3 regions of the Lysinibacillus sp. FSL L8-0312 genome follow, and region 1 is predicted to be linked to each of the others. Evidence: riboswitches for the same ligand, from Rfam matches in the RefSeq annotation. Region 1 holds a riboswitch; each other region holds the start of a gene.
The links. Region 1 has a riboswitch for lysine ahead of MHI22_RS09655 (aspartate kinase). Riboswitches for the same ligand answer to the same signal wherever they lie in the genome.

Region 1 (2,278 bases):
AAGAGGGAATTGGTTGAATTAGCAACTAAAAATGCTGAGATTGCTGTGGCAGCTAAATTCCAGCTAATTGAACGGCAGGAAGAACGGACAATTGGTGCTTGTGAGGCACTTGGTGAAGCAATAGGTATTTCAACGCCATTACGAATTGAGGCATTTGACAATAGTCATATGCATGGCACGGATGCTGTATCGGCTATGGTTGTCTTCATTGATGGAAAGCCTGCGAAAAAGGAATATCGTAAATACAAAACGCGTACGGCTGCAAAGCATGATGATTACGGTGCGATGCAAGAGGTTATACGTCGGCGATATTCGCGTGTCTTAAAGGAAGGCTTGCCATTGCCAGATTTGGTCTTAATTGATGGTGGCAAGGGGCAAATGGAAGTCGCCCGTGAAGTACTAGAAGATGAGCTTGGACTTGTTATACCGATTGCAGGTTTAGCAAAAGATGATAAGCATAATACGTCGCAGCTATTGTTTGGTGATCCACCAGAAGTAATTGCCTTAAAGCGTACTAGTGATGGCTTTTATTTATTACAACGAATTCAGGACGAAGTTCACCGCTTTGCTATTACCTTCTTGCGCCAACAGCATGAGAAGCATGCCATTCAATCGGTGTTAGACCATATTGAAGGTGTGGGGCCAAAACGCAAGCAGCAGTTGCTCAAACATTTTGGTTCAGTTAAGAAAATTCGAGAGGCGAGCGAGCTAACTTTGCAGGAGGCAGGAATACCTGCTAATTTAGCGAGCCAAATTTATAGCTATTTTCAGCAAGAGTCATTGTCAAAGGAATAGACATGTGCTAAGGTTGTAAATAACATTGTTCGTCAATGTGATGAATAGCGAACTGGTGTGGCTAGCATGTTGACGCCAGCGTTAAACCAATTGAATACATTCACTTTATGGTGATGATAGAGGTGCAAGATTCAAGAGTAACACAATGGAGGATGAACAAGTCCAGAGATCGTGTGTGAAAGGGGAGCTTGCCGAAGTATAGCATTGTTGTTTCCTTTGTTGTACTGGTTTTACATTTAAGAAATGTAAGATTGTCGATTCTAAAAGTTTCGGAGAGCTATCACACATGCACAAGTTACGATCATTGTACATGTTATAGGCAGCTTTCACGTTATGTGGAGGCTGCCTTTTAGTTTTCTAGAAGCAGGTGAAATATATGACTGGAAAGGAGAACGCAAGAAATGGCTAAAATAGTGATGAAGTTTGGAGGGGCTGCACTAGCTTCTACTGAACAAATCCAAGAGGCAGCAAGGAAGGCGATTGCTGAAAAGGACAGAGGCTTCGATGTAGTCGTGGTCGTTGCAGCAATGGGACACACAATGAAAGATGTGCAAACGATGGTACATCAACTAACGGACGAAGTGCCCAAACGAGAATTAGCTGCAGTCGTGTCTACGGGCTCTCAATTATCCAGCGCTTTATTTGCCATCGCATTACAGGAAGCGGGCTATGAGGCAGTGTCCTTAACTGGATGGCAAGCAGGTATACATACAGATTGTAAGTATCGTCATGCACGTATTGACTATATCGATGACAGTCGTATTGAAGAACATCTTGTACAGGGACAAATTGTAGTGATTGCTGGAGAACAGGGTATTGATGAGGAACAAAATATTACTACACTTGGCAAAGGCGGAGCTGAAACAACAGCTATAGCACTCGCGGTAGCATTGGAAGCAGAGCGAACTGATATGTACACAAATGTTGACGGTGTTTATACAGCAGATCCACGCTATGTCAGCAAAGCTCAAAAGCTGCAGGAAATCTCCTATGATGAAATGCTGGAGTTATCTAATTTAGGATCACATGTTATTCATCCTCGTGCAGTGGAGTTAGCAAAAAAATTTCAAATGCCCGTTATTATACGCTCTAGCTTAGTAGAGTCAGTAGGTACTTTATTGAAGGAGGAAGTGGAAATGGAGAAAAATTTAGTCGTCCGTGGTGTAGCCTTTGAGTCAGATATTATCCGTTTAACAGTGGGGTATGATGCGTATGCCGATGGTGCATTGGCAGATATGTTTACAATCCTTGCAGAAAACCGCATTAATGTAGATATTATTGTACAGGCAATCATTGATGGCTTAAAACCAACTGTGTCTTTTTCCATTTTAAAAGAAGAATTTGCGGAAACATTGCGTGTTCTAGAAGATAGTAAATTGTCACTTGGCTTTAGTTTTGCTGACTTTGAAATAGGGTTGGCGAAGGTTTCTATCATTGGCTCAGGTATGGCCTCTAATCCAGGTGTGGCTGCTCGCATGTTTGA
Region 2 (2,278 bases), 1.6 Mb from region 1:
TCTGTAAATGGAATCAACATTCCGATTGCACCAATTGCTAAAATATAAAACAAAAGAATACGCCAGAATACGGATTTAACAGCCTTTGGAATATTTTTTCCTGGATCGTCTGTTTCACCTGCTGTAATCCCAAGTAACTCTGTTCCTTGGAATGAAAATCCGGCTGCTAGGAAAATTCCAAATGTAGCTAGGAAGCCACCGTGAAATGGTCCATCACTAATAAAGAAATTAGTAAAGCCTACAGGCGCCTGTCCACCTAAAATACCAAAAATCATTAATAAACTGATAATAATAAAAACAATGACTGTCACTACTTTAATCATCGCAAACCAATATTCACTTTCTCCATAGCTCTTTACAGAAAGTAAATTAAATGACAGTACAACAGCAATAAATAATACTGTCCAAAGGGCTGATGAACTATCAGGGAACCAATATTTCATAATTAAGGATACTGCCGCAATTTCTGCTGCAATAGTGATTGCCCAGTTATACCAATAGTTCCAGCCTAATGCAAAGCCTAGTGCTGGATCTACAAATTTTGTTGCATACGTACTAAATGAACCGGATGATGGCATATAGGCAGCCATTTCCCCTAAGCTTGTCATTAAAAAGTACACCATAATACCGATTAGGGCGTAGGCAAGCAATGCACCACCAGGTCCAGCTTGTGCAATGGCACCACCACTGGCTAAAAATAGTCCCGTACCAATTGTACCGCCTAAAGAAATCATTGTGATATGACGGCTTTTCAATTCTTTTTTCAGCTTTGGCGCTTTATGTCCGAGCTGATTTACTTTTATTTCACTCACGATATAGCTTCCTTCCTATTTACGAGGCAAAAAAATGCCATCACATATACACTGTGATGGCTAAGTTAATCCTCAGTTTTTCCTAAATGATAGCTCAACACGTTGTGCAAACGTGACAGTTCTGTTCCTTTCGGAGACAGCCCCAGCATGAGGTTTTCAAGTCCCCTCACACTTCGGCAATATTCCCTTTCAGCTAATCTCATCAATGCTTGTCATTTCCATTAGCATACTTATAAATATCGCGACCTCTACCTCAATACAAACATGAGGCATATAATTATTAAATTTATGATGCTTATTATATTAGCATAAGACCTTTGACATTTCAATATAACAATAAATGTTCTGTATTTTGTGAATCTTCTACTATTTTTATTAGTTTGTTAAAGTGTTATAGTAGTTCAATTAGAGCGGTTACGAACAGGGGGATTTATTTTGACTACAAATGATCATTCCGCTAGTTTTCCGAGTAAAAAAATTAGCTGGAGGGGAACAACCTTACTTTTAGTCTTCGGAGTTATCTTTATAGCCTCTACATTAAGAATGCCACTAACTGTTGTTGGCCCTATTATATCATTTATCCGTGACGATCTTGGTATTTCTAATGTACTTGCAGGCTTTCTAACAACGATTCCATTGCTCGCTTTTGCTACCATCTCACCATTTGCGCCCGTTGTAGCACGCAAACTAGGGCTTGAGCTAACACTATTTTTATCCACTATTTTATTAGCCTTGGGGATTGTTCTACGTTCCCTTGGTACAACGGGGTTACTTGTATTTGGTACTGTACTCATCGGCATAGCCATATCATTTGGAAATGTGCTGATTCCAGGATTATTAAAATTAAAATTTCCATACCATGTTGGTTTATTAATGGCATTTTTCACTATGTCGATGAACTTAACGGCTGGGCTTGGCGCAGGTATTAGCTATCCTATAGCCAATTCATCATTTGGCTGGCAAGGAGCGCTGTCCATTGCACTTGTACTAGTGGTCGTAACGATTTTAATTTGGATACCTCAATTGAAATCAAATAAACCTGAGCCAGCCACTACCTCTAAAATGACGAGTACACCCTTATGGAAGTCACCTGTTACTTGGGCTGTCACAGGTGCAATGGGATTACAGTCTTTATTATTTTATACGACTGCTGCTTGGATTCCCGAAATCTACATCGCCCAGGGATTGGCTCCTGACAAAGCTGGTTGGATGTTTTCTATCATGCAATTTTCACAAGTACCAATGGCATTGGCTGTGCCTATCATTGCAAGTAAAATGGCTTCTCAAAGACCTCTTGTAGTGATGTTTACATTCTTCTATTTAATAGGCTTTACTGGAGTTGTCATGGAGTGGACAAGTCTTGGGGTACTGTGGATGATTCTTTTAGGTTTAGCAGGAGGTTCTTCATTTGCCTTAGCGATGATGTTCTTTACACTTCGTACACGCACGGCATTTGAGGCAGCAGA
Region 3 (2,278 bases), 1.2 Mb from region 1:
TTCTCATTTTGATAATGATGAAATGATCATGCACGGACCAGCAACTAGCCCGTGCCTTGTCATTATTGTGCTGCTGGTTGTTGAGAAATCGCTTCTTCCATAATCGCTTGACGATCGTCTTCCGAAATACCTTTTAGGATTTCGTTGATTTTTTCACGGTTTGCATCGTCTTTACGTAAGCCTACAGCAATCGAAGTATTGGAAAGATCCGTATCAAAGCCTTCTTCAAATGCGACATATGTGAACTTATCGTTGGCAGTAGCAGCGGAAATACCTTCTGGACGTTCTGCTACATAGCCATCAATTTTGCCAGCCTCTAAAGCGACACGCATTGCGGGGAAGCTTTCCATTGCTGTTTGTTTTTCTACACCGTTAATTTGATCAATAACGTTGTAGTTCGATGTATTTAATTGTGAAGTAATTTTAGCACCAGAGAAATCTTGAATCGATTTTGCATTTTCATACTTGCTACCTTTCTTAATAACCATAACGAAATCAGAAGTATAGTAGTTTTCTGTAAAATCAATCGTTTTCTTACGCTCTTCAGTTGGTGACATACCCGCGATAATCGCATCAATTTTGTTAGATTGTAGCGCTGGTACTAATCCGTCCCATTCCATTTTGACAATGACTAGCTCTTTGCCTAAGCCTTCAGCAATTTTTTTTGCCATTTGGACATCGTAGCCGCCTGCATACTCTGCATTATCAGCAATTTTCACTGCACCATTAGCATCACCTTGCTGTGTCCAGTTAAATGGTGGATAGCCAGCCTCCATTCCGATTCGGAATTCACCGCCACTTGCTTCCTTGTCAGCACCAGCATCACCTGAACCGCCATCCTTTTTGTCGCTAGTGCCACATGCAGCTAGCACAATTGCTGTCATGATAGAGATCATTACTAACAACCATTTTCTTTTCATAAAAAACTCCCCTTTTCTGTAAAAAAATAAGACAACTGTAATAAAAAAGACCTAAGTATATTGAACTTAGGTCTTACCTTGTATGACAGTTGCCCAAATCCTCACTATAATTTCCATTTTCCGAGATAGCACAACCTAGTAAATCTGGAAATCCATTTACTAGGACAGTCCTGCACTTATTCACTGCAGACCCAGCATAAAAGTACGAGCTCCTTTTATACTTCGGCGATATTTCCTTCTTCATTGCGTCTTCGCTTGCTTGAACTCAACAATGAACTAATAAATACCGCGCCTCTACCTCACTGGTAAACGTTAGTGAGGTTTGTTTATTTAATTGATATTTAGATACTACTATAAAACTAGTACACTCGTCAAGACAGTTTTAACATTTTTCTGACTAATGACAATATTAGGATATTGTTCGTTCTCTATTCATTTTAAATCGTTAAGCTTCTATCGATATTTCTGAAAATTAAAACAAATTTTTATTATAGAGTATGTGCTCTATGTGAGAAAAGTTGTGTTTATGTCTTTTTTGCTCCTCTAAACGATATAACATTAGTACTCTTTCAAACATAGAATCGGTCAAAATCTTTCGTCATGCATAATCAGAACCACCAGTATAACTGGTGGTTTGCTCTGCGCGTGAAACGCTGGGGTACTGGCCCATGTCTAAAGACATTCTGAATGGTCTGCCAACCGCACTCCGTTTTCACACAAACCGCTAAAGCGGCTTACTTATTTTTTCTTTCTCTTGATTTCTTCTCCTGTGAATGGGTCAATGAATTCTTTCATCGTCATTTGATCTTGCAGGATATCTTCTTGTAATTGATTTTTTATATACTCTTGTATCTTTTTCTTATTTCGGCCGACTGTGTCCACATAGTATCCTCGACACCAGAATTGACGATTACCGTATTTATACTTTAAATTTGCATGTCGGTCGAAAATCATTAGACTACTCTTCCCTTTTAAATAACCCATGAACGCAGATACACTCAATTTCGGTGGAATACTTACCAACATATGAATATGGTCAGGACAGGCTGTTGCCTCTATGATTTCTACATCTTTTCTTTCACATAATTGGCGCAATATTCTTCCAACATCTGCTTTAATTTGACCATAAATAATCTGCCTTCTATACTTTGGCGCAAAGACGATATGATACTTACAATTCCACGTTGTATGTGCTAAACTTTTATTATCCATTTATGGTGGCTCCTTTCGTACGAAGTCGGTTGACTAGACCTGACTTTATTGTACGTTTGGAGTTTTTTTATTGTCCATAGCTAAAAGCTTTCCGGAACCCCCTGCATAGCAGGGGGTTTTCAAAGCACACAAAAAAACCCTGCTGA

Region 2: it holds a riboswitch for lysine, as region 1 does, so the genes downstream of both, MHI22_RS17520 (amino acid permease) here and MHI22_RS09655 (aspartate kinase) in region 1, are expected to answer to the same signal.
Region 3: it holds a riboswitch for lysine, as region 1 does, so the genes downstream of both, MHI22_RS03870 (transporter substrate-binding domain-containing protein) here and MHI22_RS09655 (aspartate kinase) in region 1, are expected to answer to the same signal.

Annotation. Positions count from the first base shown of each region.
Region 1 is NZ_JBBOOV010000001.1:1,901,331-1,903,608, reverse strand. Features, by position in the region: gene uvrC (excinuclease ABC subunit UvrC) at 1-795, shown strand, start outside; lysine riboswitch at 905-1,083, shown strand; gene MHI22_RS09655 (aspartate kinase) at 1,197-2,278, shown strand, end outside.
Region 2 is NZ_JBBOOV010000001.1:3,474,777-3,477,054, reverse strand. Features, by position in the region: gene MHI22_RS17520 (amino acid permease) at 1-812, opposite strand, end outside; lysine riboswitch at 895-1,071, opposite strand; gene MHI22_RS17515 (CynX/NimT family MFS transporter) at 1,248-2,278, shown strand, end outside.
Region 3 is NZ_JBBOOV010000001.1:737,556-739,833, reverse strand. Features, by position in the region: gene MHI22_RS03870 (transporter substrate-binding domain-containing protein) at 63-920, opposite strand; lysine riboswitch at 1,039-1,225, opposite strand; gene tnpA (IS200/IS605 family transposase) at 1,659-2,132, opposite strand.